Regions from separate parts of the Kitasatospora sp. NPDC002965 genome, predicted to be linked through region 2. Evidence: riboswitches for the same ligand, from Rfam matches in the RefSeq annotation. Region 2 holds a riboswitch; each other region holds the start of a gene.
The links. A riboswitch is a leader RNA that binds a small molecule or an ion and turns the genes downstream of it on or off. The one in region 2 is predicted to bind cobalamin.

Region 1 (8,945 bases), on a different contig from region 2:
AGGCCTCGCCGACGGCGATCATCGAGATGCCGAGGATCATGTTGTTGCAGATCTTCGCGGCCTGCCCGGCGCCCGACGGCCCGCAGTGCACGACCTTGCCGCCCATCGCGTCCAGCACCGGCCGGACCGCGTCGAAGTCCGCCTCCGCCGCTCCCACCATGAAGGTGAGGGTCCCGGCGGTCGCGCCCGGCACTCCTCCGGACACCGGCGCGTCGACCGCCCGGCCGCCGGCCCGCACGGCGAGGTCGTGCGCGGCCCGGGCGTCCGCGACGTCGATGGTGGAGCTGTCGACGAAGAGCGTGCCCGGACGGGCGGCGGGCAGCAACTCCTCGTAGGCGGCCAGGACGTGGCGTCCGGCCGGCAGCATGGTGATCACCACGTCCGCGCCGCCGGCGGCGTCGGCCGCGGACTCCGCCGGCCGGACGCCGGCCGCCTCCGCCTGCCGCAGGGCCTCCGGCACGAGGTCGTAGCCGACGACCCGGTGCCCTGCCCTGGCCAGGTTGGCGGCCATCGGGCCGCCCATGTTGCCGAGTCCGACGAATCCGATGTCGTGGGTCACCAGCGCTCCAGGGGTTTCGTGGTGGCGAGGCCGAGTTCCCGCTCGCCGAGCTGGGCGAAGTAGCGTGCCACGGCGGCGGGGGCGACGGCGTCCAGCGTGGCCGGGCTCCAGCGCGGCGTGCGGTCCTTGTCGATCACCTGGGCACGGATGCCCTCGGCGAGGTCGGGTGTGTCGAGGGCGGCGCAGGAGGTGCGGTACTCCTGGTCGAGGACGGCCTCCAGCGGGCCGAGGGACCGGGCGCGGCGCAGCGCGGCGAGGGTCGCCTTCACCGCGGTGGGCGAGTTGGCGGTGATCCGCTCGGCGGCCTTCCCGGCCTCGGGCTCCCCGCTGTCGCGGAGCCGGCCGAGGATCTCCTCGACGGTGCCCGCCGCGTAGCAGCTGTCGATCCACTCGCGCTGCCGCTCCAGCGGGGCGGGCGGTGCGGGGGCGACGTGCCGGACGAGCGCCTCGTGCACGGGAAGTTCGGCGAGGTCGTCGAGGAGCGCGGGCAGCCGCTCGGTGGGGACGAAGTGGTCGGCCAGGCCGCAGAGCAGGGCGTCGCCTGCGCCCGCCGAGCCCGCGGTGAGGGCGAGGTGGGTGCCCAGCTCGCCGGGGGCCAGCGAGAGCAGGTAGGTGCCGCCGACGTCCGGCACGAAGCCGATGCCGGCCTCCGGCATCGCGACCCGGGTCGTCCCGGTGACGATCCGGACGCTGCCGTGGGCGGACACGCCGACTCCGCCGCCCATCACGATGCCGCTCATGACGGCGACGTACGGCTTCGGGAAGCGGGCGATCCTGGCGTTGAGCCGGTACTCGTCGCGCCAGAACTCCTCGACGGCCGCCGGGTCACCGCCGGTGGCGGCGCGGTGGATGGCGACGATGTCGCCCCCGGCGCAGAAGGCGCGGTCGCCGGCGCCGGTGATGACGACGGTCTCGACCCGGTCGTCGCGCTCCCACGTGTCCAGTGCGGCGTCGATCCGCCGCACCATGGCGTGGGTGAGGGCGTTCAGCGCGGCGGGCCGGTTGAGGACGATCAGGCCGGACCGGCCCTCCCGCTGGACGAGGACCTCGTCGACGGTGCGCCCGGACACGGTGCTGCCGGCCGCGGCGTGCCCGGCTGTGGCGTTACCCGCTGTGGCGTTACCCGCTGCGGTGTTGCCGGCCATCAGGCGGCTCCCGTCAGTCCGCGGGCGACGATGACGCGCATGATCTCGTTGGTCCCTTCCAGGATCTGGTGCACCCGCAGGTCGCGGACGATCTTCTCGATGCCGTACTCGGCGAGGTAGCCGTAGCCGCCGTGCAGTTGGAGTGCGGCGTTGGCGACCTCGAAGCCGGTGTCGGTGGCGTACCGCTTGGCCATCGCGCACAGCTCCGGCGCCCGGGGGTCCCCCCGGTCCAGCGCCGCGGCGGCCCGCCAGAGCAGCGACCTGGCCGCCTCCAGCTCCGTCGCCATGTCGGCCAGCCGGAACTGCAGGGCCTGGGCGTGCAGCAGCCGGGCGCCGAACGCCTCCCGGTCCGAGAGGTAGCGGGTGGCCCGCTCCAACGCGTTCTGCGCGCCGCCGAGCGAGCACGCCGCGATGCCGATCCGGCCCCCGTTCAGCCCGTTCATGGCGATCCGGAAGCCCTCGCCCTCGGCCCCGAGGAGCCGGTCGGCGGGCAGCCGGACGCCGTCCAGGAGCACCTGCCGGGTCGGCTGGGCGTTCCAGCCCATCTTCCGCTCGTTCGGACCGAACGAGACGCCGGGGTCGTCCCGTTCGACGAGGAACGCGGAGATCCCGCCGGCGCCCGGGGCGCCGGTGCGGGCCATCACGACGTAGACCTGCGAGGTTCCGGCGCCGGAGACGAACTGCTTGACGCCGTCGAGGACGTAGTGGTCGCCGTCGCGCCGGGCCCGGGTGGTCAGCGCGGCGGCGTCCGAGCCCGCGCCCGGCTCGGTGAGGCAGTAGCTGGCCAGGGCCTCCGTCGAGCAGAGTCCCGGCAGCAGTCGGGCGCGCTGGCCCGGGCTGCCGTAGCGGTCGATCATCCACGCGACCATGTTGTGGATGGACAGGTACCCGGCGATCGACGGGCAGCCGGTCGCCAGCGCCTCGAAGACGAGCACGCCGTCCTGGCGGCCCAGCCCGGAGCCGCCCGACTCCTCCCGCACGTACACGCCGCCGAGGCCGAGGCCCGCGGCCTTGCGCAGCACGTCGACGGGGAAGTGCTTGGCCTGGTCCCACGCCACGGCGTGCGGGGCGAGGTGCTCGCGGGCGAAGTCGCCGGTGGCCTCGACGATCGCGAGCTGGTCGTCGGTCAGATGCGTGTGCACGGCGCGCCTCAGCCCATCGTCGGGATGGTGAAGCTCGCGCCCTCCTTGACCCCGGAGGGCCAGCGCGAGGTCACGGTCTTGGTGCGGGTGTAGAAGCGGATCGAGTCCGGGCCGTGCTGGTTGAGGTCACCGAAGCCGGACCGCTTCCAGCCGCCGAAGGTGTGGTAGGCGACCGGCACCGGGATCGGCACGTTGACGCCGATCATGCCCGTGTTGACGCGGCGGGTGAAGTCGCGGGCGGTGTCGCCGTCCCGGGTGAAGATCGACACCCCGTTGCCGAACTCGTGCTCGCTCGGCAGGCGCAGCGCCTCGGCGTAGTCCGCCGCGCGGACCACGCACAGGACCGGGCCGAAGATCTCCTCGCGGTAGATCCGCATCGCGGGGGTGACGCGGTCGAAGAGGGTGGCGCCCAGGAAGTAGCCGCCCTCGTACCCCGGCACGGTCAGGTCGCGGCCGTCGACGACCAGTTCGGCGCCCTCCCGGACACCGAGGTCGAGGAAGCCGCGGACCCGGTCCAGCGCGTCGCGGCCGACGAGCGGCCCGAAGTCGGCCTCGGGGTCGTCGGAGGCGCCGACCCTGAGTGCGGCGATCCGCTCGGTGAGCTTGGCGACGAGGGCGTCCGCGGTCTCCTCGCCCACCGACACGGCGACCGAGACGGCCATGCAGCGCTCGCCGGCGGAGCCGTAGCCGGCGCCGATCAGGGCGTCCGCGGCCTGGTCGAGGTCGGCGTCCGGCATCACGATCATGTGGTTCTTGGCGCCGCCGAAGCACTGGGCGCGCTTCCCGTGGGCGGCGGCCGTCGCGTACACGTACTGGGCGATCGGGGTGGAACCCACGAACCCGAGCGCCTGGACCCGGGGGTCCTCCAGCAGCGTGTCCACGGCCTCCTTGCCCCCGTTGACGACGTTCAGGACGCCCGGCGGCAGGCCCGCCTCCAGGAACAGCTCGGCCAGCCGCAGCGGCACCGACGGGTCCCGCTCGGAGGGCTTGAGGATGAAGGCGTTGCCGCAGGCCAGGGCGGGCGCCGCCTTCCACAGCGGGATCATCGCCGGGAAGTTGAACGGGGTGATGCCGGCGACCACTCCGAGCGGCTGGCGCATCGAGTACACGTCGATGCCGGTGCCGGCGCTGTCGGTGAACTCGCCCTTCAGCAGGTGCGGGATGCCCGCCGCGAACTCCACCACCTCCAGCCCGCGCTGGAGGTCACCGTGGGCGTCGGCGACGGTCTTGCCGTGCTCGGCCGAGAGCAGGCGGGCCAGCGGCTCGCGTTCGGCCTCGACGAGCTGGAGGAAGCGCAGCAGCACGCGGGCGCGGCGCTGGGGGTTCCAGGCGGCCCACTCGGACTGGGCGCGCTCGGCGTCGGCGATCGCCGCCTCGGTCTCCGCGCGGCCCGCGAGCGGGACCCGGGCCTGGACCGTGCCGGTGTTCGGGTCGTAGACGTCGCCGAAGTCCCCGGAGGTCCCGGGGACGTGCTTGCCGCCGATGAAGTGGGTGAGTTCACGGACCATCACAGACCTGCTCTCGTCAGGGTGTCGGGAAGATCCGAGGGAAGGGCGCACGACGGACGCCCGCGCCGCGCTCGGGTGAGCGCACGCGTCGGGCCGTCGCCGGGCGCGGCGAGCCGTCAGGGAGACGGGTGTGCCGCAGCCGTCGCAGGATCACCAGGGTCGGGAAGGGCGCGGACCGGTGCCATGCGTGTTTGCTCCATCCTCGTGGACAACACGGAACACCCGCAGTCGGTATCCTGACTCCCGGATCAGCGCGCGTCGCCCGGCCTTCCCGGCTGGCTGCCAGTGGCTGGTACTGCGGCGACGCACTCCCCGGTCACAGTGGCGGGACCGTGCCGGATTCACACCGGCTTCCCTGCACTGCGGGCCTTGTCCACGACCATATAGTTGGACGTCCTAGTAAGTCCAGGGCATCCCTCGCCGCCGCCGTCCGTTCCGCGACCTCCTCCGGCGCGGCGACGTGGTTGTGGTCCGCGTGGAAGAAGTCCCTCACCTCGTCGTGCGGTTGGGCCGGTCGCAGCACCGGACCGGCGCCGGAGTCGCCGAGCTCCGCAACCCTCGTGACGGCCTCGCGGCAGCTGCCGTGCAGGGCGATCCTTCCGCCCGGCGGGGCGTGCCACGGGAGCAGCTCTCTCCGCCGCGGAGCCTCCGCTGAAGGCATCCGCAGGCGGGCAGGGATTCGGCGCCCGGCACCTACCCGCCGCGCCGCGGCGAGGCCCCGGCCGGCTGCGCGCCCCGGCGGCGCAGGGCCGCCTCCACCCGGACGGCGTCCGCCGTGGCCTGCACCTCGTGCACCCGCACCGCCCACGCGCCCTGGGCGGCGGCCAGCACGCCGACGGCCGCCGTGGCGGCGTCGCGCTCCCGCGCGGGGCGGGGCGCTCCGGTGCCGGGATCCGCCAGCAGCTCCCCCAGGAACCGCTTCCGCGAGGCCGCCACCAGGAGCGGGCGGCCCAGCACGCCCCAGGCGTCCAGCGCCGCGAGCAGCGCCCAGTCGTCCTCCCGGCGCTTCGCGAACCCGAGCCCCGGATCCACGATCACACGGGACGGGTCGACGCCGGCCGCCACCACCGCGTCGAGCTGTCGCCCCACCTCACCGATCACCTCGGCGACCACGTCGTCGTAGTGGGCCAGTTCGTCCATCCGCCCGGACTGGCCGCGCCAGTGCATCACCACGAACGGCACACCCGTCCGGGCGACCACCGACGCCATCGCGGGGTCGGCCCGCCCTCCGCTGACGTCGTTGACGAGCCGGGCCCCGGCGTCCACCGCCGCCTCGGCCACGGAGGCCCGCATGGTGTCCACGCTCACCAGCACACCGGCGGCGGAGAGGGCGCGGATCACCGGCAGGACCCGCCGCAGTTCCTCCTCCTCCGGCACCCGCTCGGCGCCGGGCCGGGTCGACTCGCCGCCGACGTCGACCAGGTCCGCCCCGTGCGCGGCCAGCATCAGGCCCCGGTCGACCGCCCGGCCCGGGTCCGACCAGCGCCCCCCGTCCGAGAACGAGTCCGGTGTCACGTTCACGATTCCCATCACCGCACACCGGTCCCATTCGGGTATTCCCGGAAGCCCGTGCGAACGTCTCTCCATGCGCCTATGGTGCCTTTCTGCGAGGCCGCGCCGGACTTGTTCCCGACGGGCCGGGAATCCGCGGGGAACCGTCGGTGGAAAACACCGGAACAGGCCCCTCCGGACGTATGCGTGAGAAATCTCGTATCACAGGGTGGACGGACGCGTGTGCGATCCCACCGCTCTGGATAGCCTCCTCCCATGACACTCGGAATCCCTTCCAGACGAACCGATCACGCGGCATCCGTCCGCGAACTCCTGGCGACCGGGCGGCGTTCCTTCTCCTTCGAGTTCATGCCACCGCGCAGCGCCGCGGCGGAGGCCGGCCTGTGGAACGCGATCCGCAGGCTGGAGGCTCTGGCACCCACCTTCGTGTCGGTGACGTACGGTGCCGGCGGGTCCACCCGGGAGCGCACGGTGAACGTCACCGGGCGGATCGCGCAGGAGACCACCCTGACGCCGACGGCCCACCTGACGGCCGTCGACCACAGCGTCGCGGAGCTGCGGAACATCCTCGGGCACTACGCCGACCAGGGGGTCCGCAACATCCTGGCCCTGCGGGGCGATCCGCCCGGCGACCCGCTCGGCCCCTGGGTCCGCCACCCCGCAGGCGTGGCGTACGCCGCCGACCTGGTGCGGCTGATCAAGGAGTCCGGCGACTTCTGCGTGGGTGTCGCGGCCTTCCCGGAGATGCACCCCCGCTCCCCGGACTGGGATTCCGAGATCCGTTTCTTCATCGAGAAATGCCGAGCCGGCGCCGACTACGCGATCACCCAGATGTTCTTCGACGTGGAGAATTACCTGAGATTCCGGGACCGCCTCCTGAAGGCCGGATGCTCCGTTCCGATCATTCCGGAGATCATGCCGGTGACCACCATCCGGTCACTCGAACGCATTCCCACCCTCAGCACCGCGGCCATTCCGGCGCATCTCGCCGAGCGGATGCTCGGCGAGCGGCACGATCCCGCCGCGGTGCGCGCCGTCGGAATCGAGTACGCCACCGAAATGTGCCGCAGTCTCCTGGCCGAGGGCGCCCCCGGCCTGCATTTCATGACCATGAACTTCTCCACGGTCACGACGGAGATCTACCAGAACCTCGGCCTGCCCGAATCCGGCTGAGGGACACCGCCGGGGGCGGGCGCGGCCGGAGTGCCGCGCCCGCCCCGGGCCTCCCCGCCCGGCTCAGCCGGCCAGGTCGTCCCGCAGGCGACGGGCGGCGGTGACGAGGCTCTCCAGCGAGGCCCGGGTCTCGGTCCAACCGCGGGTCTTCAGTCCGCAGTCGGGGTTGACCCAGAGCCGCTCGGCCGGAATCGCCGCGAGCCCGGCACGCAGCAGTTCCACCGCCTCGTCGGCGCTCGGCACACGCGGGGAGTGGATGTCCCACACGCCCGGCCCGACCTCGCGCGGGTAGCCGGCCGCGGCCAGCTCACCGGCGACCTCCATGTGCGAACGGGCCGCCTCCAGCGAGATCACGTCGGCGTCCAGCTCGTCGATGGCCGTCATGATCGCGCCGAACTCGGCGTAGCACATGTGGGTGTGGATCTGGGTGTCGACCCGCACGCCCGAGGTCGCGAGGCGGAAGGCGACCGTGGCCCAGTCCAGGTAGGCCGGGCGGTCGGCGGAGCGCAGCGGGAGCGTCTCGCGCAGCGCCGGTTCGTCGACCTGCACGACGACCGCGCCGGCGGCCTCCAGGTCGGTGACCTCGTCGCGCAGGGCGAGGGCGACCTGGAAGGCCGTGTCGGCGAGCGGCTGGTCGTCCCGGACGAAGGACCAGGCGAGCATGGTGACCGGCCCGGTGAGCATGCCCTTCACCGGACGGTCCGTCAGGTCCTGCGCGTAGCGGAACCAGTCGACGGTCATCGGGTGCGGGCGCGAGATGTCACCGGCCAGCACCGGCGGGCGGACGTACCGGGTGCCGTAGGACTGCACCCAGCCGTGCCGGGTGGCGAGGTAGCCGGTGAGCTGCTCGGCGAAGTACTGGACCATGTCGTTGCGCTCGGGCTCGCCGTGCACCAGGACGTCCAGGCCGGCCTTCTCCTGGAAGGCGATCACCTCCCGCACCTCGGTCCGGATGCGCTCCCGGTACGCGGCCGGGTCGATCCGCCCGGCGGTGAGGTCGGCCCGGGCCACCCGCAGTTCGGAGGTCTGCGGGAACGACCCGATCGTGGTGGTCGGCAGCAGCGGCAGGCCGAGGCGGGTGCGCTGGGCCTCGGCGCGCTCCGGGTAGGCCTGGGCCCGGCGGGCGTCCGCCTCGGTGACGGCCGCGGTGCGGGCCCGCACGGCGGGGTCACGGGTGATCGGGGAGTTGGCGCGGGACGCCAGGTCGGCGCGGTTGGCGGCGAGTTCGGCGGTGATCGCGCCGGTGCCCTCGCGCAGGCCGCGGGCGAGCAGGGCGACCTCGTTGGCCTTCTGCCGCGCGAAGGCGAGCCACCGGGCGATCTGCGGGTCGAGGTCGCGCTCGGCGGCGGAGTCCAGCGGGACGTGCAGCAGCGAGCACGACGCGGCCACGTCGACGGTGCCGGCCAGCCCGAGCAGGGTGGCCAGGGTGGAGAGCGACCTCTCCAGGTCGTTGATCCAGATGTTTCGGCCGTCCACCACACCGGCGACCAGCCGCTTGCCGGGCAGGCCGCCCGCGGCGGCCAGGTCGCCCAGGTTGGCGGCGGCCGGGCCGGTGAAGTCCAGGGCGAGGCCGTCGATCGGGGCCCTGGCCAGCACGGGCAGGGCGGCGCCCAGGCGGTCGAAGTAGCTCGCGACCAGCAGCTTGGGCCGGTCGGTGAGAGCACCGAGGTCGCGGTAGGCGCGCGCGGTGGCGTTCAGTTCCGCGGGGGTGCGGTCCTGGACGAGCGCCGGCTCGTCCAGCTGGACCCAGGCGGCGCCGGCCTCGTGCAGGTCGGCGAGGAGGGCGGCGTAGACGGGCAGCAGCCGGTCGAGCAGGGTGAGCGGCTGGAAGTCCTCGGGGACGCCCGGGGCGGGCTTGGCGAGGAGCAGGTACGTGACCGGGCCGACCAGCACCGGACGGGCACTG
Region 2 (10,085 bases):
CGCCAACCCGCAGTCCGGCTGGAACAACGCCTCCGAGGCGCAGTACCGGCTGGCCCGCCGGACGTGCGGCTTCGCCTGCCGCAACTACCTCGCCAACGGCATCTCCTGCATCATCGACGACGCGGTCTTCCCCGACCGCCCGGCGATCGGCCTCGGCGGCTGGAAGCGGCACATCGGGCCCGGCATGATCCCGGTGGTGCTGCTGCCCAGCCTGGACTCGGTGCTCAGCCGCAACGCCCGGCGGGGCGGCAACCGGCGGCTCGGGGACGAGGAGGTGGCCCGGATCCACGGCCGGATGGCCGGCTGGTACAACTCCGGGCTGCCGATCATCGACAACTCCCACCTGGACGTCGCGGCGACCGCCGCCGAGCTGGACCGGGTGATCCTGGCCCGGCTGCTGGGCATCCCGGTGCGCTGAGCGGCCCGTCCGGCCGGTCCCGGTCCTCCGCTCCGTGCGGCCTTCCGACCGTGCGGCCCTCCGTCGTCGCGGCCGGCCTGTCGGTGCCGACTGCGATGATGGACGGGTCCTGATCGAACCACCGGGGGGAGCCGCGCCCGTGCCGGAAGGCCACATCATCCACCGTCTCGCCGCCGAGAACCACCGGGCCTTCGGCGGCCGTCCGGTCCGCGCCAGCAGTCCGCAGGGCCGGTTCACCGACAGCGCCGCGCTGATCGACGGCCGGGAGCTGGTCGCGGCGGAGGCCACCGGGAAGCACCTGTTCCTCGGCTTCGCGGACGACGCGTGGGTGCACGTCCACCTCGGGCTGTACGGCGGCTTCACCTTCGGCGACGGGCCCGCTCCGGTGCCGGTCGGCCTGGTCCGGCTGCGTCTGGAGAACGACGACCACTTCGCCGACCTCCGCGGTCCCAACACCTGCGCGCTGATCACCGGTGCGGAGAAGGCGGCCGTCGCCGCCCGGCTCGGCCCCGACCCCCTGCGGGGCGATGCCGATCCGGAGCTCGCCTGGCGGCGGATATCCGGCAGCCGGACGACGGTCGCGGCGCTGCTGATGGACCAGAAGGTGCTGGCGGGGGTCGGCAACGTCTACCGCGCCGAGGTGCTGTTCCGGCACGGCATCGACCCGCACCGGGCCGGCCGCGACCTTCGCCGCGCCGAGTGGGACGCGATCTGGACGGACCTGGTCGCGCTGATGCACGAGGGTGTCGGCGCGGGCCGGATCGACACCGTCCGGCCGGAGCACACCCCGGAGGCGATGGGCCGCCCGCCGCGCGTGGACGACCACGGCGGCGAGGTCTACGTGTACCGGCGGGCCGCGATGCCGTGTCTGGTCTGCGGCACCGACGTCCGGACCGAGGAGCACGCGGCGCGGAACCTCTTCTGGTGCCCGTCCTGCCAGCGGGCGTAGCCGTTCCGGGCAGGTGACGGGGGCTCCGGGGCGGAGCCGCCCGGCAGCCGACCGGGTGCCGCCCGGCCGTCGCCCGGGGTGCCGACCCGGGGTTGCCCCCCTGCCCGGCCGGTCGGTCAGCCGGCCGCGGCGGCGCTCCCGGGCTCCACCCCGTCGGCCGGGTGGTCGGGGAACTCGACGTGCTCGTCACCGGCGCACTCGTCGAGCAGGGGGCGCATGGCCTCGTCCACAAGCCGGTAGCGCACCACACGTCCGTCCTTCTCCCCGGCCACCACGGCGGCGGTGCGCAGCAGGCGCAGTGCCTGCGAGACGGCCGGGTCGCGCATGCCGGTGGCGACCGCCAGGTCGCTGACGGCCAGGGGACCGGCCCGGTGCAGGGCGAGCAGCAGGGAGAGCCGCCCGGGGTCGGCGAGCAGGGAGAACCGCTCGGCCCAGGCGCGGACGTGGCCGGTGTCGCCGATCGCCGCGATCGCCTCGCAGACCCGGTGTCCGTCGATGGTGCGATGGCCCGCGCGGTCGGCCGGTACGAGATGCATGCCCGCATTCTTGCAGCCGGCGACCTGTGATCCTTGACACCTGCGCAGGTGCGCAGCCTTGCACGGGTGTTCGGGGACCTCTACGTTGATCCCCGCCGTGGTGCTCGGGAAGACCGGTGGAGGACCCCAGAGGTCCCAGTCCGGAGCGGCCCTCGCCACTGTGATCGGGGGAGTCGTCCGTGCCCACGACGCCACTGGGTGCCTCGCGCACCTGGGAAGGCGGGTACGGAAGCCCGTAAGCCAGGAGACCGGCCACGGCATCTCACGAAGTATTTCCACGAGGTGCTGGAGCGTGATCCCACGATGACCCTGCCCGAGACCGCCGCCGATCCCGCAGTGTCCACCGCCCTGCCGACCTTCCGCTGGAGACGGGCGGACACCCTCCGCACGGCCGGCCTGATGGGCGTGATCCTGGCCATGCACGTGGTGGCCTTCGGCACCCTGATCTTCCTGGTCGCGCCGGAGAAGTACGAGGTCGGAACCCAGGTCTTCGGGGTGGGCCTGGGCATCACCGCCTACACCCTCGGTATGCGGCACGCCTTCGACGCCGACCACATCGCGGTGATCGACAACACCACCCGCAAGCTCATGGCGGACGGCAAGCGGCCGGTCTCGGTGGGCTTCTGGTTCGCCCTCGGGCACTCCTCGATGGTCGTGCTGATGGCGGCCCTGGTCGCGGGCGGCGCCCAGCTCGCCGGCACGCTGATGGACGACGAGTCCACCACCCACCAGTGGCTGGGCGTGGTCGGCACCTCGGCCTCCGGCGTCTTCCTCTACCTGATCGGCGCGCTCAACCTGGCCGCGCTGTTCGGCATCCTCAAGGTGTTCCGCTCGATGCGCGCCGGGCGGTACGACGAGGCCGAGCTGGAGGAGCACCTGAACGCGCGGGGCCTCCTGGCCCGGGTGCTCAACCGGGCGACCCGTTCGATCACCCGGCCGGGGCAGATGTTCCCGGTCGGCATGGTGCTGGGCCTGGGCTTCGACACCGCGACCGAGGTGTCGCTGATGGTGATGGCCGGCTCCGGCGCCGCCTCCGGCCTGCCCTGGTACGCGATCATCTGCCTGCCGCTGCTGTTCGCGGCCGGGATGAGCCTGTTCGACACGCTGGACGGCACGTTCATGAACTTCGCCTACCAGTGGGCGTTCTCCAACCCGGTGCGGAAGGTGTACTACAACCTGACCATCACCGGGCTGTCGATCGCGGTGGCGTTCATCATCGGGACGATCGAGCTGGTCGGGGTGCTGCACGAGAAGCTCGACCTCACCGACCCGGTGAGCGGCTGGGTCGCGGAGATCTCGCTGGACAACGTCGGCTACGCGATCGTCGCGCTGTTCGTGGTGGTCTGGGCCGCGGCCATCGCGTACTGGCGGCTGGCGGGTGTCGAGCGGAAGTGGAGCCCGCAGGCGGTCCGGCCGGTGCCGGCCGCCGGACCGGTCGTCGAACCGGCCGGCGACGGCTCGTAGCCACGCGGGACCGGGCGGCGCCCGCCGGACGTCCCCACGGGTCCGGCGGGCGCCGTCCGCGTGCCCGGGTGGGGGCGTTCGGCGGGCGGATCGGGGTGCGGGTTCGTACGCTCGACCCATGTCTGATGCGTACGCGGGCCGGCGGGAGCGGTTGCGGGAGCACTGCAGTGCGACCGGGGCCGACGCGGCGCTGATCACCAGGGCGGCGAACGTGCGGTACCTGACCGGGTGCCCGCCGTGCGGCGCGACGCTGCTGCTCACCCGGGATCAGGTGCTGCTGACACTGCCGGACGACCTGCCGCCGGACGACACGGGGGAGCACCTGATCGCCCCGGACGTCACCCAGGTGCCGGTCGCGGCGGGCGCCGACACCGCGCTGGCCGCCGCCGCCTCCGTGGCGGGGCTGCGGGTGGGAAAGCTGGCGGTCGAGGAGCACGACCTGACCGTCACCCGGCACCGGGCGGTGGCGGGACTGGCCGAGGGGGCGCGGCTCGACGACCTGGGCCAGGCGGTGGAGCGGCTGCGGGTGGTGAAGGACGAGCACGAGATCGCCGACCTGCGGATCGCGGCCGAGATCGCCGACCAGGCGCTCGGCGAGCTGCTGGAGTCGATCCTGGTCGGCCGGACCGAGCGGCACCTGGCGATGGAGCTCGAACGCCGGATGATCGACCACGGCGCGGACCGGGCGGCCTTCCCGGTCTCGGTCGGCACCGGCAGCCACTCGGGCCAGCAGGCGCACCAGCCCACTGACCGGAGGGTGGAGGAGGGCGACTTCCTGACCGTGGTGCTCGGCGCGCGGTACCGCGGGTACGGGGTGTCGACGGCCCGGACCTTCGTGATCGGAGCGGCCCCCGCGCCCTGGCAGGTGGAGCTGCACCGGCTGGTGTTCCGCGCCCAGCGGGCCGGCCGGGAGGCGCTCGGACCGGGCGTCGAGCAGTGTGTGCCCGACCGGGCCGTGCGGGAGATCCTCAAGGCGGCGGGGCACACCGAGACCTCTCCGCGCCCGGTCGGTCACGGCATCGGTCTGGAGATCCGGGAGGCGCCGCGCCTCGGTCCCTCGGACATGGGTAAACTGGACAGCCGCGTGCCGGTCACCGTCGGTCCAGGAGTCCACCTCCCGGGCCGGGGAGGCGTCCGGATCGAGGACACGCTCGTGGTGCGCCCCCTTGAGGAGGGCGGGCCCGAGCTGCTCACCATCACCACCAAGGAGCTCCTCGCCCTGTGACCCAGGACGCAACCCCTTGGTTCCTTGACAGCTATATCCAGGAGTAAGTGCGCCCGTGGCTTCCACGAACGATCTCAAGAACGGCATGGTCCTCAAGCTGGAGGGCGGCAAGCTCTGGTCCGTCGTCGAGTTCCAGCACGTCAAGCCCGGCAAGGGCCCGGCCTTCGTGCGCACCAAGCTCAAGGAGGTCCTGACGGGCAAGGTCGTCGACAAGACCTTCAACGCCGGTACCAAGGTCGAGACCGCCAACGTCGACAAGCGTGGCATGCAGTTCTCGTACAAGGACGGCGAGAACTTCGTGTTCATGGACACGGACACCTACGACCAGATCCCGGTCGAGCCGGCCGTCGTCGGCGACGCCTCCAAGTACCTGCTGGAGGGCTTCGAGGCCCTGGTCGCCATGTACGAGGGCGCCCCCCTGTACATCGAGCTGCCGGCCTCGGTCGAGCTGCTCATCTCGCACACCGAGCCGGGCGTGCAGGGCGACCGCTCCACCGGTGGCTCCAAGCCGGCCACGCTGGAGACCGGCGCCGAGATCGCCGTTCCGCTCTTCATCGTCACCGGCGAGAAGATCAAGGTCGACACCCGCGACGGCAGCTACCTCGGCCGGGTGAAGTAAGTCCGTGTCGTCCGCACGCACCAAGGCCCGCACGCGAGCCTTCCAGATCCTGTTCGAGGCCGACCACCGTGGGGTCGACCCGCTGACGGTCCTCGCCGACTGGGTGGCCCGGGCCCGGGAGCCCAAGCCGGACGAGGGCACCCCGCAGGTGGGCGAGTACACGATGGAGCTGGTCGAGGGCTACGTCCAGTACGCCCGCCGCATCGACGAGCTGATCTCGCAGTACTCGGTCGGCTGGACGCTCGACCGGATGCCGATCGTGGACCGCAACGTCCTGCGGCTCGGCGCGTATGAGCTGATCTGGGAGGACGGCGTCCCTGACGCGGTCGTCCTGGACGAGGCGGTCGAGATCGCCAAGGAGTTCTCCACGGACGACTCCCCGGCCTTCGTCAACGGCCTGCTCGCCCGCTTCATGGAGCTGAAGCCCGGCATCCGCCGGTAGCGGCTCCCCACGTCACCGACGGCCGTCGGACCGGGAACGGTCCGACGGCCGTCGTGCGTTCTCCCGTGGTGGCGTATGTTGGTGCCCTACTCGCCAGTAACCCGGTGCGCCGGCGGCCCACGCCCGTCGGCGACCCCGCAGCGAAGGGCAGGCCACCCCCCATGACCACGGCGATCCGCAGCGAGTTCGACCAGGGCATCGCGCTGACCCCGCATCCGGACGAGTCCGGCCGGTACGACGGTGAACTCGGCGCCGGCTGGCAGATCGGCGGCGGCGTCAACGGCGGACTGCTTCTCGCGGTGGCCGGCCACGCGCTCGCGCTGGAGCACGGCTCCCGCCCGGAGAGCGCCGACCACGCCGACCCGGTCTCGATCAGCGGTTACTACCTCTCCGCCTCCACGCCCGGCCCGGCCACCGTCCGGACCGAGGTGATCCGCACCGGCCGCTCGCTCTCCACCGGCACCGCCTCGCTCAGCCAGGACGGCGTCGAGCGGCTGCGGGTGATCGCCACCCACGGCGACCTCGCCGCGATCGAGGGCGAGGTGCGCACCAGCGCCCGGCCGCCCCAGCTGCCGCCGCCGGACCAGTGCGTCGGCGTCGAGCACGCGCCCAAGGAACTCATCGCGCAGGCCGCCCTGTTGGAGCGGTTCGACATGCGGCTCGACCCGTCCACCATCGGCTGGGCGCTCGGTCAGCCGTCGGGGGAGGGGCGGATCCAGGGATGGTTCCGGCTCGCCGACGGGCGCGAGCCCGACCCGCTGCTCCTCCTGCTGGTCGCCGACGCGCTGCCGCCGGTCACCTTCGACCTCGGCATGCCGGGCTGGGCGCCGACCGTCGAACTGACCGTGCACCTGCGGGCCAAGCCCGTTCCGGGGTGGCTGCGGGTCGTGCACGCCACCCGGAACCTGGCCGGCGGGTACTTCGAGGAGGACGCCGAGGTCTGGGACGAGGCCGGCCGACTGGTCGCGCAGTCCCGCCAGTTGGCCCGGGTGCCGCGCCAGGCGTGAGGCTGCACGGGACGGGCGCGCGGTCGTGTCGGAGCGCCCGGCGTGCGGAGTGGGCAGGCAGGCGCGAGGCCGGTCGAGTGCGCCGGTTCTCCTGAGCCCGGAGTGATCGGGCCAGTACGAGGCGTGACCGAGCGACGGCGCGTGAGCCGGATGCGCGGGGCGTGACGGCCCGTCCGCACAACCGTGCGTGACTCCAAACACCCGATTCACCCTCGGTTACAGTCCTGTGACACGCCGTACGTGTGCGCCACGCGGGGTTGGGGAGGACAACGGTCGGCGGCGACCCCCGCCGCCGACCCGACCGCCGCCCGCCCGCCCGAGGAGTCCCGATGAGCCGCAACGGCCGCGCCCGCCGCACCCCCGACTGCACCGCCGCCGGTCCCCGGCCGCGGGCGCGCTCCCGGTACGAGCGGGCCGAGCGGGCGGACCGGGCGGAGCGGACCGAGGGGCACGAGCGGATCGAGGGACGCGACCGGCACCGGGCCGACAACGGAGGCCAGGCCTTCGTCATCGGCGTACTGGCCAGCGCGGCCGACTTCGAGCGGGCCCGCGCCTGGCAGCTCTCCGACGCCCCGGACCACGAGCAGTACCTGCACGAGACCGCCGAACTGCTCGCCGAGGCCCGGCGCCGCTTCGACACCGTCCGGGCCCGGATGTTCCACCCGCAGGACTTCGCCGACTTCTGTCTGCTGCACGGGCTCGACCCGGCCGAGCCGGCCGCCCGCGACCGGTACCTCGTCAACCCGCCGCTGCAGACCCAGCTCCTGGCCTACCAGGGTGAGGAGCTGGTCGGCGACTACGTCCCCCGGCTGGTCCGGGCCCGGGAGAACGGGCTGACGCTGCGCCATGCCGACCTCCTGCTCGACGGCGGGCTGTACGGGGAGCGCGACGAGGTGGTGCGGGCGGCCTACGAGCGCGGCGCCGAGGTGTTCCGCCGGATGCTGCTCGGCGCCGGCAGCGGGGTCTACGAACTGCGCCTCGCGGTGGACGCGCCCGGCGGGCGGCTCACCGCGGCGGCCCGGGTCCTCCAGTGGGAGGACGGTGTGGTGCGGATCAACGACGAGGACCTGGAGCTGCTCTGCGCGGTGCTCTGCACGGGGCTGGCCCGCGAGCTGCCGGCCCTGGCCGTGCTGCACGGCGCGCAGGGCTCTGCGGCGTCCTGCGGGGAGTACCGGCCGACGGCCTGGGCCTGGGCGAGCGAGGGCCGGGTGTGGGCGCCGGCGGGCGGCCCGGTCCGGCTGGACGGGGTGGCCGCGGAGCCGGGCTACCGGCTGGAGACGGTCTGCTGAGTGGTCTGCCGAGCGGTCCGCCGAGAGGTCCGCCGGGGGAGCGGCGGGCCGGCGGGGCGGGAAGCCGGGGCGGCCGGTGCGGGGTCGCCGAGGACGCGCCGCGGCGCGGCTCCCGGAAGGGGAGCCGCGCCGTGACGTTTCTGCTGGGTACTGACCCGGCCGCTGCTTCGGGTACTTCCGGTCTCCCGCGGCGGCGGGAGACGGTGCGGCGAGCCTCAGCCCGCCTCCTCCTCGCGCACCGCGCGGCGCGCGTCGGGGTTGAGCACACCCCAGGAGATCAGCTGCTCGGTGAGGATCGACGGCGACTGGTCGTAGATCACGGCGAGGGTGCGCAGATCGTCCTGGCGGATCGACAGCACCTTGCCGTTGTAGTCGCCGCGCTGGCTCTGGATGGTCGCCGCGTAACGCTGCAGCGGACCGGCCTTTTCGGACGGGACCTGGGTCAGTCTCTCCAGGTCGAGGACCAGGCGCGGCGGCGGCTCCGCCGCACCGCCGGGCGTCCCGCCGGGCAGCAGCTCCTGCACCGGGACCCCGTAGAACTCCGCCAGTTCGGCCAGCCGCTGCACGGTGACCGCACGGTCGCCGCGCTCGTACGAGCCGACGACGACTGCCTTCCAGCGCCCCTGGGACTTCTCCTCGACACCGTGCAGGGAGAGCCCCTGCTGAGTGCGGATGGCTCGGAGCTTGCCTCCGAGCTGCTTCGCGTAGTCGCTGGACATTGATCTCCCCGGACGAGATTGCTTCGCGTTCAGTGGTGGGTCACGGGCGATTGCCGGCGTCGCTACCGGTAGGTTCGACGCCCATCTCGTAACTCACTGTGAGGTTACGTAGAGTGAGGTAGTTGCGTCAAGCCGAATGGGGCAGTCGTGCGAATGGCCCGCATCAGCCGTGCGTCCGGCGCGTGAACCCGGAGAAGCGGAATGATGGCCGTCGGTTAGCCGGCGGCCGCGCTGATACGATGAACCGAGGCCACGCCACGTCGGCGGGGCCCTTCCAGACATCCTTTAAGACCCGTCCCGTGAGGCGGGGAAGGAGGTCCGCTTCGGCATGACCGCACACCACGAGACCGCTCCGCGACCGCCGCACCAGGTGCTGGACGGCACGGACATCGCCCGGGTCGTCACCCGGATAGCGCACGAGATCGTCGAACGCGCCAAGGGCGCCGAGGACGTCGTGCTGCTCGGCATCCACACCAGGGGCGTCCACCTCGCCAAGCGCCTGCACACCCGGCTGGCCCAGATCACCGGACGCGACATCCCGCTCGGCACCCTGGACATCACCATGTACCGGGACGACCTGCGGCTGAAGCCCGCCCGCGCCCTGGAGCACACCGAGATCCCGCCCGGCGGCATCGACGGCAGACTCGTCATCCTCGTCGACGACGTGCTCTTCTCCGGCCGCACCATCCGGGCCGCGCTCGACGCGCTCAACGACATCGGCCGGCCGCGCGCCGTCCAGCTCGCCGTCCTGGTCGACCGCGGCCACCGCGAGCTGCCGATCCGCGCCGACTACGTGGGCAAGAACCTGCCCACCTCGCTGCGCGAGGCCGTCCAGGTGCGGCTCGCCGACCGCGACGGCGTGGACGCCGTCCTGGTCGGGGACCGCGACTTCGCGGCCCGCTCCTCGCAGGCCCTGGCCGCCCAGCCGTCCGCACCGCACCTCCCGGAGTAGCCCGCGTGAAGCGCCACCTCGTCTCCGCCGCCGATCTCACCCGCGACGACGCGCTGCTCATTCTGGACACCGCCGAGGAGCTGGCCCAGCTCTCCGGTCGGGCCGTCAAGAAGCTGCCCACGCTCCGCGGCCGGACGGTCGTCAACCTCTTCTTCGAGGACTCGACCCGGACCAAGACCTCCTTCGAGGCCGCCGAGAAGCGGCTCTCCGCCGACGTCATCAACTTCTCCGCCAAGGGCTCGTCCGTCTCCAAGGGCGAGAGCCTCAAGGACACCGCGCTCACCCTGCAGGCCATGGGCGCCGACGCGGTCGTCATCCGGCACCACGCCTCCGGCGCGCCGGCCCGCCTCGCCCAGTCCGACTGGCTGCACGGCAGCGTGATCAACGCCGGTGACGGCACCCACGAGCACCCCACCCAGGCGCTGCTCGACGCGTTCACCATGCGCCGCCACCTCAACCCGGGCC
Region 3 (10,085 bases), on a different contig from region 2:
TTCGTGCGAGTAGTGGTTGGCGCGGGCCTTGAACTTGGTGCCGTTCGGCGTCTCGTACGCCTTCGGGACGGTCACCACCCGGATCAGCGGGTGCCGGGCGGCCAGGTCGTCGATCTTCTCGCCGGCCGCGCAGCCCTCCTCGGTGAGGATGTCCACCCGCATCCACGGGAAGTAGACCGGCAGGTGTTCGACGTACGAGAGGACCGAGCGCTCCAGCGCCGGGTAGGTGTCGTGCCGGCCGATGGTCGGTACCAGCACGATCAGGTAGTCGTCGTCGACCGGCACCGGCGGGGTCATCCGCCCGGCCTTGCGGATCCGGCGGCGCACCATCAGCACGCCCTGGAACCCGATCAGCACGCCGAACACCGGCATGCCCCAGAGGATCGTGATCACCCAGCCGAGCGGGGTCGGGTTGGGCACGTAGGCCCAGGTCGAGAAGCCGAAGATGACCAGGAACGAGAGGTAGAAGGGGACGACCCGGGGCTTCCACGACATCTGCCGGTCGGCGAGCCTGGCCGCCTCGCGGGACGTGGTCAGGACCGTCCGCACCGGTGTTGCTGAGGTCATGGTGAAAGGGGTTCCTCGTCGTCTTCGGCTGAGCGTTCATCCGTCCGGCCCAACGGCCGGAGCATCCAGCAGGCTACCCCGGGTAGGGCGGGGTGTCCTGGGGAGGCCGGACCTGACCGGGCGCCACCGGGCCCGGCGTGACCGGTCCGGGCGCCACCGGCGGGGCCGGCCAGGGCTGCTGAGGGGCCGCCGGACCGGACGCGTACGGCTGGGGCTGGGGCTGGGGCCAGCCGGTCTGGGTCGGCTGCTCGTGCGGGTAGGGCTGGGGGTGCGCCTGCGGGTGGGGCTGCGCCTGCGGATGGGGCTGGGGGTAGGGCTGGGCCTGCGGTGCCCAGGCGGCCGGCGCCTGCTGGGCATGCGGCTGGGCATGCGGCTGGGCGTGCTGCTGGACCGGCCCGCCGAACGGCGGCTGCCCCGGGAACGTCTGCCCGGGGAACGGCGACTGCGCCGCCCACGGGCCGGGCGCCGGCTCCCGGCCGGTCTCCGGCCGCCGCAGCGAGCGGACCAGCAGCAGGACCAGCACCGCCGTCACCAGCACGCCGAGCCCGAAGGTCACCAGCTTCAGCCAGCCCTCGGTCGTCCCGGTGAACCAGCGGCGCTGCGGCTCGTCCAGCAGCGCACCCGTCAGGCTGCGCACCCGGTTGTAGCCCTCGACCAGCGCCACACCGACCGCCACCCCGCGCGCCCAGCCGTGCCCGCGCAGCAACAGGATGCCCGAGACCAGGTACAGCAGGCCGTAGTTGAGGCTGCCGGTCTCGGCGGTCACGGCGTCGCTGCCGTAGTAGAAGATGCCCTTGACGAAGGTGGCGACACCGGCCTGCCAGAAGCAGTTGTACGCCGCCCAGCAGAGCAGGACGGCTCCCCAGGCCACGGCGATGCCACCGGCCGGGCGGTCCGGACGCACCTGTGTCATCTCCCGTACCCCCGCCCGCCGGGTGTCCCCCGGCATCAGCCCGCTCGATTCCGGGCCACAGGATGCCACACGGGTCGACGGCCCGGAATTCCGGGCGGCCCGGGGCCGCCGACTTGTTACCGAAGCCCGCGACCGCAGCCGGTGGCCCGGCCCGGCGCACCGCCGTCCGCCTCCCCGGCCCCGGCACCCGGGCCCCGGCCGCCGCCGACCGGCATCACCGCACGTGCAGGCCGCTCCAGTCCACGTTCGCCCCGAACGCCGCCGAACCGCCGGTGAGCGCCAGGGCGTCGTCGTAGGTGGCCTTGACGTCGGCGTTGGAGTTGCGCGGCTGGTCCGGGGTCAGGTTGTCCGCCGTCAGCGACTGTCCCCAGACCGTCCAGATCGTCCACGGGGTGCGCCGCAGGGTGTCCGGCTGTCGGGAGTTGACCGGGACGGCGAAGGACTCGGCCAGGATCCGCGGCTTGCCGTACCCGGCCAGGCCGTCGTAGTAGCGCTTGGTCCACACCTCGCCGGTGCCGATCGGGCGCGCCGGGCTGCCGCTGTAGTCGTCCACCCCGACCAGGTCCACGTACTGCGCACCCGGGTAGTAGTTCCACGGGTCGACGCCCGGGGCGCCGTCCCAGGAGACCGGCGTCCAGGCGAACAGCAGGTTGTGCAGGCCCCGGGTCTCCACCAGGTAGTGGTAGGTGATCCGCCAGAGCGCCTGGTAGTCGGCCGGCTTCTGGCCGGACCACCAGAAGCCGCGGGCGCAGTCGGCCGCGTTCATCTCGTGGTACGGGCGCAGCAGCACCGGCACGTCGTGGGCGGCGAGGTACTCCAGGTGGTCGGCGAGGAAGGACAGGTCGGTCAGCAGCGCCCGGTACTCGGGGGTGCCGCCGGTGCTGTCCACGACCCGGCCGAACCAGGCCGGGTCGCCGGCCGCGGGCGAGGACGAGCAGAGCACCCGGTCGAAGGACTTGACGTCCGAACCCGGGTACGGCTGGTGGAAGGACATGCCGACCAGGCCGGCCGGGGCGCCGCCGTTGTCGGGCAGCTCGGTGGCGGTGCCGTCGCAGTTCTTCTGGACGCCGGCCGCGCCGTACGTACCGTCCGCCGCACGCGGGTGGCCGGACCAGACGGCGGCCATCAGGTCCACCGCGTCGTCGGTGTACTGCCAGCCGACCGCGCAGGCGGGCCAGCGCCCTTCGGAGTAGGAGCGCGGGTTGCCGACGCCCCAGCCGCTCTGGCCGTACCCGGGGCCGAGGTCGGTCTCGACGAAGCCGGGCAGCTTGCCGGTGATGTCGGCGGCCTTCTTGTAGTAGTAGCCGACCGGCTTGGTGCCCCGGTAGTCGCCGTACTCGGGGTTGTAGCGCTCGTTGTGCCCCTCGATGTGCTGGCCGATCACCGTGCCGCCGGAGCGGCCGGACCGGGCCGTGGCCTCCAGGTCGGCGAGCAGCTGCTGGACGGCCCGGGCGTTCGGCGAGGCCTGCGGATCACGGGCCAGCAGGTCGCGGCCGACCTCGGGGGGCAGGGCGCGGCCGGCGCCGTTGAGGGTGAGTTCGCTGCGTCCGGTCGGCCCGGCGGGGCCGGGCGGCGGCGGGGCGGAGCGGTCGTCCCGGCCGCCGAGCACCAGCGCGCCGGTGGCGAGCACGGCGGCGGACACGGCCAGGGCGGCCGGCTTGCCGTGCAACGGGCGGGGCAGGGCCACGGGGCACTCCTCCGGAGACCGGGGTCGGCCGGGGGGCCCGGCGGCGACGCCCGGGCCGCCACGACCGGACACGCGTACGACTGACAGCCCGCGAGCCTGCCACACTCCCCCGCGTCCCGGCGAGCGGGCACGCGGGGGACGGCCGGCCGGGCCGGCGGCGGGCGGTCAGCCCGCCGGGGCCGCCGGCGGGGCCGCGGGCGTCTTGGCCCGCTGGAGCAGCTGGTTCTTCACGTGCTCGCCGAAGCCCGTGGCGGCCGCGGTCGCGGCGGCGTCCGCGGTGTTGCCGCCCTTGGCGGAACCCTCGACGGTGAAGTAGGCGTAGCGCCCCAGGATGCTCTTGGTGTTGGTGCAGCCCGGAGTGGCGCAGAAGACCGGCGCCCCCGGGGCGGCGGCGCCCTTGAGGTGGCCGACGTAGTTCTTCAGTGCCGTCTCGGCCTGGATCTTGTGGTCGAAGACGGCGACGCCGAGCGTCACCGCGCTGTCGCCGGAGACGTAGGTGGCCCGGAGGACCTGGCGGCAGCCCTGGTCGCCGAGCGCCCGGCCGAGACCGCCGACCGTGGAGTTGCCGTCCCAGCAGGGCGAGTCGAGCGAGACGACGGTCCGGTTCCAGGTGGCGCCGTTGACGGTCACGGTGAGCGCCGAGAAGAGCGCCGCCGCGTCCTGCGGGGCCGGGTCGGTGGAGGCGTCCCAGAGCGGCTTCGACGGGTCGTCGGGGGTCGCGCTCGGGGTGGGGGTCGGCGTCGGGGTGGACGTCGGGGTCGGCTTGGCGGAGCCGGTCGGAGACGGCGCCGGCTGCTGGGTGGCCCCGGTCGCGGTCGACGTGGGCCCGGCGATCGGCTTCTCGTCGCCGTCCTTGCCCAGCAGGAGCAGGCCGCCGGCGACGGCGCCGCCGATGATCAGGACGGCGACGGCCGCACCGATGATCTTCAACCGGGTCTTGCGCCGGTGCTCGGCCGCGTTGCGGTCGGCGAGCGCGGCCCAGTCCGGCTCGGTCTGCTGCGGCGGCGGCAGGTGCTGCGGCTGCGGCTGCGGCTGCGGCTGCGGCTGCGGAGGATGCTGCCAGTGGTGCGAGGGCACCGGCATCGGCGGCTGGGGCTGCACCGGAGGCTGCGGCGCGGGCGGCGGAACAGGCGGCTGAACGGGCGGCGGCACCTGGATCGACTGCGGCGGCTGCGGCGCCGCGGGCGCCGGCGGCCGGGCCGGCGGCGGCGCGGGCGGTCCGTACGACGCCGGAGGCGGTCCGAAGCCGCCCGGTGCCGGCGGCACGGCCTGGCCGCCGGAGGGCTGCTGCCCCGGCGGCACCGGTCCGGGTCCACCCGGCTGCTGGTTCTGTGCGCCCCCCGCACCGGCGGGAGGGGCCGGCTGCTCCCCCGGCGAAGCGGGCTGTCCAGACCACTCCCCGGGCACGCCCGTTCCGTCGCTCATGAGGCGAGATCGTAGGGCATGGCCCTGACCGGCGACCGCCCCGGTCACCATTCCGTTTCCGAATCCTGACAAGCCCCGGGGCGTCCGGAACCCCGGCCCGCGCCCCTTCCCGGCTCCCGCCCCGGTACCAGCGGTCATCGCGCCAACACGCCGCGCTGCACAACATGTGGTGTCGCATCGAGAGAGCACCACTAGATGTATGCTCGACCCTGCTGTCGACGCAGGGGAACCCGGTGCAAGTCCGGGACTGCCCCGCAGCGGTGAGCGGCCGTCTCCCCATGGGAGCCCGCGAGTCCGAGTACCTGCCGACGGTGTGCGAGCGCCTCCCCGCAGAGGCCCCAGCACGAGCACCACCTTCCGGGCCTCGCGGGCGGGCCGGGGACGACACGCCGCGCGACGCCACGGGCGCCCGCGCCGTCCTCCCCTGCCCCGAACGGCCCGGCCCCCCGATCTACCGACGCCGATCGCCGCCAGGAGAGAGCGCCTTGACCACCGCTGCCTCAGTCACCCTGCCCGCCCAGGGTTCCAGCTCCGCCCCCGCCGACCGTACGGTCTCCGACCCCGGTGGCGCGCTCCTCCGAGTGCTGACCGACCGCAGCGTCGACCTCCCCCAGGTGGACCCGGGTCACGTCGCCGCCGCCGCGCTGCGCGGCCGCAACGCCGGCTCGGACTTCGCCGAGCTGCGCGGCCTGGCCATCGACGCCGCCGCGTCGATGATCGCCGAGGACCCGCAGTACTCGAAGCTGGCGGCCCGGCTGCTCGCGCTGGAGATCGTCGACGAGGCGGCGACCCAGGGCGTGGTCTCCTTCTCCACCTCGATCACCGTCGGCCACGCCGAGGGCCTGATCGGCGACACCACCGCCGCGTTCGTCGCCAAGCACACCGAGGCGCTGAACGCCCTGGTCGACCCGGCCGGCGACGACCGCTTCGAGTACTTCGGCCTGCGCACCGTGCAGTCCCGCTACCTGCTGCGTCACCCGATCACCCGCAAGGTCGTCGAGACCCCTCAGCACTTCCTGCTCCGCGTCGCCTGTGGCCTGGCGGTCGGCGACAACGAGCAGTCGGTGCGCGAGGTGGCCGAGCTGTACCGCCTGATGAGCCGGCTGGAGTACCTGACCTCCTCGCCGACCCTCTTCAACTCCGGCACCCGGCACCCGCAGATGTCCAGCTGCTACCTGCTGGACTCGCCGCTGGACAACCTGGACTCGATCTACTCGCGGTACGCCCAGATCGCCCGCCTCTCCAAGCACGCCGGCGGCATCGGCCTCTCCTACTCGCGGATCCGCTCGCGCGGCTCGCTGATCCGGGGCACCAACGGCAAGTCGAACGGCATCGTCCCGTTCCTGCGCACCCTCGACTCCTCGGTCGCCGCCGTCAACCAGGGCGGCCGTCGCAAGGGCGCGGCCTGCGTCTACCTGGAGACCTGGCACGCGGACATCGAGGAGTTCCTGGAGCTCCGCGACAACACCGGTGAGGAGGCGCGCCGCACCCACAACCTCAACCTCGCGCACTGGATCCCCGACGAGTTCATGCGCCGGGTCAACGCCAACGCCGACTGGTCGCTGTTCTCCCCGGCCGACGTCCCCGAGCTGGTCGACCTGTGGGGCGCCGACTTCGACGAGGCCTACCTCAAGGCCGAGCTGGCCGGCAAGGCCGTCCGCACCATCCCCGCGCAGACCCTGTACTCCCGGATGATGCGCACCCTCGCGCAGACCGGCAACGGCTGGATGACCTTCAAGGACGCGTCCAACCGCGCCGCCAACCAGACCGCGCTGCCCGGTCGCACCGTCCACTCCTCCAACCTCTGCACCGAGATCCTGGAGGTCACGGACGACTCCGAGACCGCCGTCTGCAACCTCGGCTCGGTCAACCTCGGCGCCCACGTCGCCGCCGGTGCCACCGCCGCCGACCTGCTGAACGCGATGGACTGGGAGCGTCTGGACGCGACCGTCCGCACCGCCGTGACGTTCCTCGACCGCGTGGTGGACATCAACTTCTACCCGACCCCCGAGGCCGGCGCCTCCAACTCCCGCTGGCGCCCGGTCGGCCTCGGCGTGATGGGCCTGCAGGACGTCTTCTTCCGGCTCCGCCTGGACTTCGACTCCGCCGAGGCCAAGCAGCTCTCCACGCTGATCGCCGAGCGCATCATGCTCACCGCGTACGAGCGCTCCGCCGACCTGGCCGAGCAGCTCGGCCGCCACGAGGCGTACGCGGAGACCCGCGCCGCCCGCGGCGAGCTGCACATCGACCACTTCCCGAGCGCCGCGCCCGAGTGGGCCGACCGCTGGGAGGCCCTGCGCACCCGCGTCGCCTCCACCGGCCTGCGCAACTCGCTGCTCCTGGCGATCGCCCCGACCGCGACGATCGCCTCGATCGCCGGCGTGTACGAGTGCATCGAGCCGCAGGTGTCCAACCTGTTCAAGCGCGAGACCCTCTCCGGCGAGTTCCTCCAGGTCAACCCGTACCTGGTGCGCGAGCTCAAGGAGCTGGGCGTCTGGGACCAGCAGACCCGGGACGCGCTGCGCGACGCCAACGGCTCGGTCCAGGAGCTCGGCTGGCTGCCCGCCGGGGTCCGCTCGCTGTACCGCACCGCCTGGGAGCTCCCGCAGCGCGCGCTGATCGACCTGGCCGCGGCCCGCATGCCGTACATCGACCAGAGCCAGTCGCTGAACCTGTTCATGGCCGCCCCGACCATCGGCAAGCTCAGCTCGATGTACGCGTACGCCTGGAAGGTCGGTCTGAAGACCACCTACTACCTGCGCTCGCGCCCGGCCACCCGGATCGCCCAGGCCGCCTCCGGCGCCGCCCGCGCCGCCGCCCCGGTCCCGGCCGGTCCCGTCGCCGTCACCGTCGGCGCCCCGACCCTCACCCCGGAGGAGGAGGCCGCGCTGGCCTGCTCCCTGGAGAACCCCGAGTCCTGCGAGGCCTGCCAGTAATGTCCGACGCCCAGAAGATGCTGCTCGACCCCGGCTTCGAGCTGACCCTGCGCCCGATGCGCTACCCGTCGTTCTACGACCGGTACCGGGACGCGATCAAGAACACCTGGACCGTCGAGGAGGTGGACCTGCACTCCGACGTCGCCGACCTCGCCAAGCTGAGCGAGGGCGAGCGGCACATGATCGGCCGCCTGGTCGCCTTCTTCGCCACCGGTGACTCGATCGTCGCGAACAACGTGGTGCTGAGCCTCTACAAGCACATCAACTCCCCCGAGGCCCGGCTCTACCTGTCCCGACAGCTGTTCGAGGAGGCCGTGCACGTCCAGTTCTACCTGACGCTGCTGGACACCTACCTGCCCGACCCCGAGGACCGCAACGCGGCCTTCGCCGCGGTGGAGAACATCCCCTCCATCCACCAGAAGGCCCAGTTCTGCTTCAAGTACATGAACGCGGTCGACCACATCGACTCGCTGCAGACCAAGGAGGACCGCCGCGCGTTCCTCCTGAACCTGATCTGCTTCGCGGCCTGCGTCGAGGGCCTGTTCTTCTACGGCGCCTTCGCGTACGTGTACTGGTTCCGCAGCCGCGGCCTGCTGCACGGCCTCGCCACCGGCACCAACTGGGTGTTCCGCGACGAGTCCATGCACATGGACTTCGCCATGTCGGTGGTGGACACCGTCCGCGCGGAGGAGCCCGACCTCTTCGACGAGAAGATGGCCCAGCAGGTCACCGAGATGCTGGAGGAGGCCGTCGAGGCCGAGCTCCAGTTCGCCCAGGACCTGTGCGGTGACGGCCTGCCCGGCATGAACACCGAGTCGATGCGCGAGTACCTGCAGGCCGTGGCCGACCAGCGGCTCGCCCGCCTGGGCCTGCCGGTCCGGTACGGCTCCACCAACCCGTTCGGGTTCATGGAGCTGCAGAACGTCCAGGAGCTGACCAACTTCTTCGAGCGCCGGGTCTCCGCCTACCAGGTCGCCGTCGAGGGCTCGGTCTCCTTCGACGACGAGTTCTAGGCCCCTCCCGGCCCCGGCCCGCCGGGGCCGACGCCCGCCGCCCCGTACGGAACCTCCGTACGGGGCGGCGGCGTTCGGGGCGCCCGTGCCGCGCCGGACACGGCGAAGGGCCGGGGAGCGGTTGCGGCTCCCCGACCCTTCGTCAACTCCCCGGGATGCGTCAGTCGTTCGAGACCGTCGCGTACCGCGGCGTGCCCTCGGCCATCTGCCGCAGCGCGTCCTTGCGGTCCCGCTTCGACAGCTTGTCGATGTAGAGGAACCCGTACAGGTGGTCGGTCTCGTGCTGGAGGCAGCGTGCGAAGAAGCCGGTGCCCTCCACCCGGACCGGGTTGCCGTCCTTGTCCCGGCCGGTCACCGCCGCGTAGTCCGGGCGGGCCAGCTCGGCGTACGCGGTCGGCACCGAGAGGCAGCCCTCGTTGCCGTCGTCCAGCACGCGGCGGCGGTCCGCCGGGTACTCCTCCAGCACCGGGTTGATCACGTGGCCGACGTGGCGGACACCCTCGTCGTCCGGGCAGTCGTAGACGAAGACCTTGAGGTCCACGCCGATCTGGTTGGCGGCCAGGCCCACGCCCTCCGCCGCGTACATCGACTGGAACATGTCGTCGATCAGCCCGGACAGCTCGCCGTCGAAGGCGGTCACGTCCTTCACCTCGCGGTGCAGGACCGGGTTGCCGAAGACGGTGATCGGGCGCGCGGTCCCCCTGGAGAGGTCCGGCTCCTCGCCGACCACCTTCACCGGCTGGTCCCCGCCCTGCTCGGGCTCGTGATCATGGTCGTGCTGGTGGTCGTGCTGCTCCGCCATCGCTGCTTTCCGCTTCCGCTTCCGTCGACTGCCGTGCCCGTGGACTGCCACGCTGTACCGGTCAAGGGTAAGCGGCCCGGTCAGCAGACTTCTTCGAGATCCCGATATGCCCGGGTTCCGGGCGCAGCGTCCGCCCAGCGGTCCAGCAGTGTCCGCACCAGACGGGCCGGCGCGGCGATCCCGCACTCGCGCTCGACCAGCCACGACATCCCGCCCGCGCCCTGGCTCAGATGGCTCAGGTGGCCCGGGTGCGCGGCGTCGCCGTCGTCGTGCGGGTCGTGGTGGGCGGTGTGCCCGTCGTCCGAGGCCATCCGGCTCTCCGAACAGGCACGGCACAGCAGCCGCACCGAGGACGTCCAGTCCTCCGCCGCGTAGCCGGCGTCCGCGACCAGCCGCTCCAGGGCGTCCCGGTCGGCCGCCGTCGCCGCCTGCAGCAGCACCACGTAGGTCGGCACCGGGGACGGCGCCCACAGCTCGATCTCGTCGAACACCGGGTAGGCGACCCCGTCGGTGACCCGTTCGCCGTGCGGTGCGCCGTCGTGCAGGACCACCTCGCCCCAGCGCCGGCCGGAGGACGGCAGCGGGATCGACAGGACCTCGATCCGGGCCGGGTCCAGTCGGCGGCCCCAGACCACCTCGGACTCGCCGTCCGGGGAGAGCCGCACCGGCGTCGTCCCCAGGTCCAGGCTGACCGGTCCGTCCGGCTGTCCGCCGGGACCGCCGGGCAGCCGTAGCCCGTACG

Region 1: linked by a shared signal. The riboswitch ahead of ABZY91_RS35970 (CoA-acylating methylmalonate-semialdehyde dehydrogenase) and the one ahead of ABZY91_RS38640 (HoxN/HupN/NixA family nickel/cobalt transporter) in region 2 are both predicted to bind cobalamin.
Region 3: linked by a shared signal. The riboswitch ahead of ABZY91_RS03220 (ribonucleoside-diphosphate reductase subunit alpha) and the one ahead of ABZY91_RS38640 (HoxN/HupN/NixA family nickel/cobalt transporter) in region 2 are both predicted to bind cobalamin.

Annotation. Positions count from the first base shown of each region.
Region 1 is NZ_JBEXNT010000148.1:13,002-21,946, reverse strand. Features, by position in the region: gene mmsB (3-hydroxyisobutyrate dehydrogenase) at 1-559, opposite strand, end outside; gene ABZY91_RS35980 (enoyl-CoA hydratase/isomerase family protein) at 556-1,704, opposite strand; gene ABZY91_RS35975 (acyl-CoA dehydrogenase family protein) at 1,704-2,846, opposite strand; gene ABZY91_RS35970 (CoA-acylating methylmalonate-semialdehyde dehydrogenase) at 2,855-4,354, opposite strand; cobalamin riboswitch at 4,563-4,753, opposite strand; gene folP (dihydropteroate synthase) at 5,048-5,884, opposite strand; gene metF (methylenetetrahydrofolate reductase [NAD(P)H]) at 6,122-7,039, shown strand; gene metE (5-methyltetrahydropteroyltriglutamate--homocysteine S-methyltransferase) at 7,103-8,945, opposite strand, start outside.
Region 2 is NZ_JBEXNT010000185.1:394-10,478, forward strand. Features, by position in the region: gene ABZY91_RS38625 (AAA family ATPase) at 1-418, shown strand, start outside; gene ABZY91_RS38630 (DNA-formamidopyrimidine glycosylase family protein) at 558-1,367, shown strand; gene ABZY91_RS38635 (metalloregulator ArsR/SmtB family transcription factor) at 1,484-1,903, opposite strand; cobalamin riboswitch at 1,985-2,175, shown strand; gene ABZY91_RS38640 (HoxN/HupN/NixA family nickel/cobalt transporter) at 2,207-3,367, shown strand; gene ABZY91_RS38645 (aminopeptidase P family protein) at 3,486-4,592, shown strand; gene efp (elongation factor P) at 4,648-5,211, shown strand; gene nusB (transcription antitermination factor NusB) at 5,216-5,653, shown strand; gene ABZY91_RS38660 (thioesterase family protein) at 5,815-6,660, shown strand; gene ABZY91_RS38665 (hypothetical protein) at 6,990-7,949, shown strand; gene ABZY91_RS38670 (transcriptional regulator) at 8,165-8,668, opposite strand; gene pyrR (bifunctional pyr operon transcriptional regulator/uracil phosphoribosyltransferase PyrR) at 8,997-9,620, shown strand; gene ABZY91_RS38680 (aspartate carbamoyltransferase catalytic subunit) at 9,626-10,085, shown strand, end outside.
Region 3 is NZ_JBEXNT010000004.1:83,680-93,764, forward strand. Features, by position in the region: gene ABZY91_RS03200 (glycosyltransferase family 2 protein) at 1-567, opposite strand, end outside; gene ABZY91_RS03205 (hypothetical protein) at 641-1,480, opposite strand; gene ABZY91_RS03210 (glycosyl hydrolase) at 1,695-3,167, opposite strand; gene ABZY91_RS03215 (hypothetical protein) at 3,333-4,268, opposite strand; cobalamin riboswitch at 4,775-4,917, shown strand; gene ABZY91_RS03220 (ribonucleoside-diphosphate reductase subunit alpha) at 5,102-7,528, shown strand; gene ABZY91_RS03225 (ribonucleotide-diphosphate reductase subunit beta) at 7,528-8,541, shown strand; gene def (peptide deformylase) at 8,702-9,343, opposite strand; gene ABZY91_RS03235 (hypothetical protein) at 9,424-10,085, opposite strand, start outside.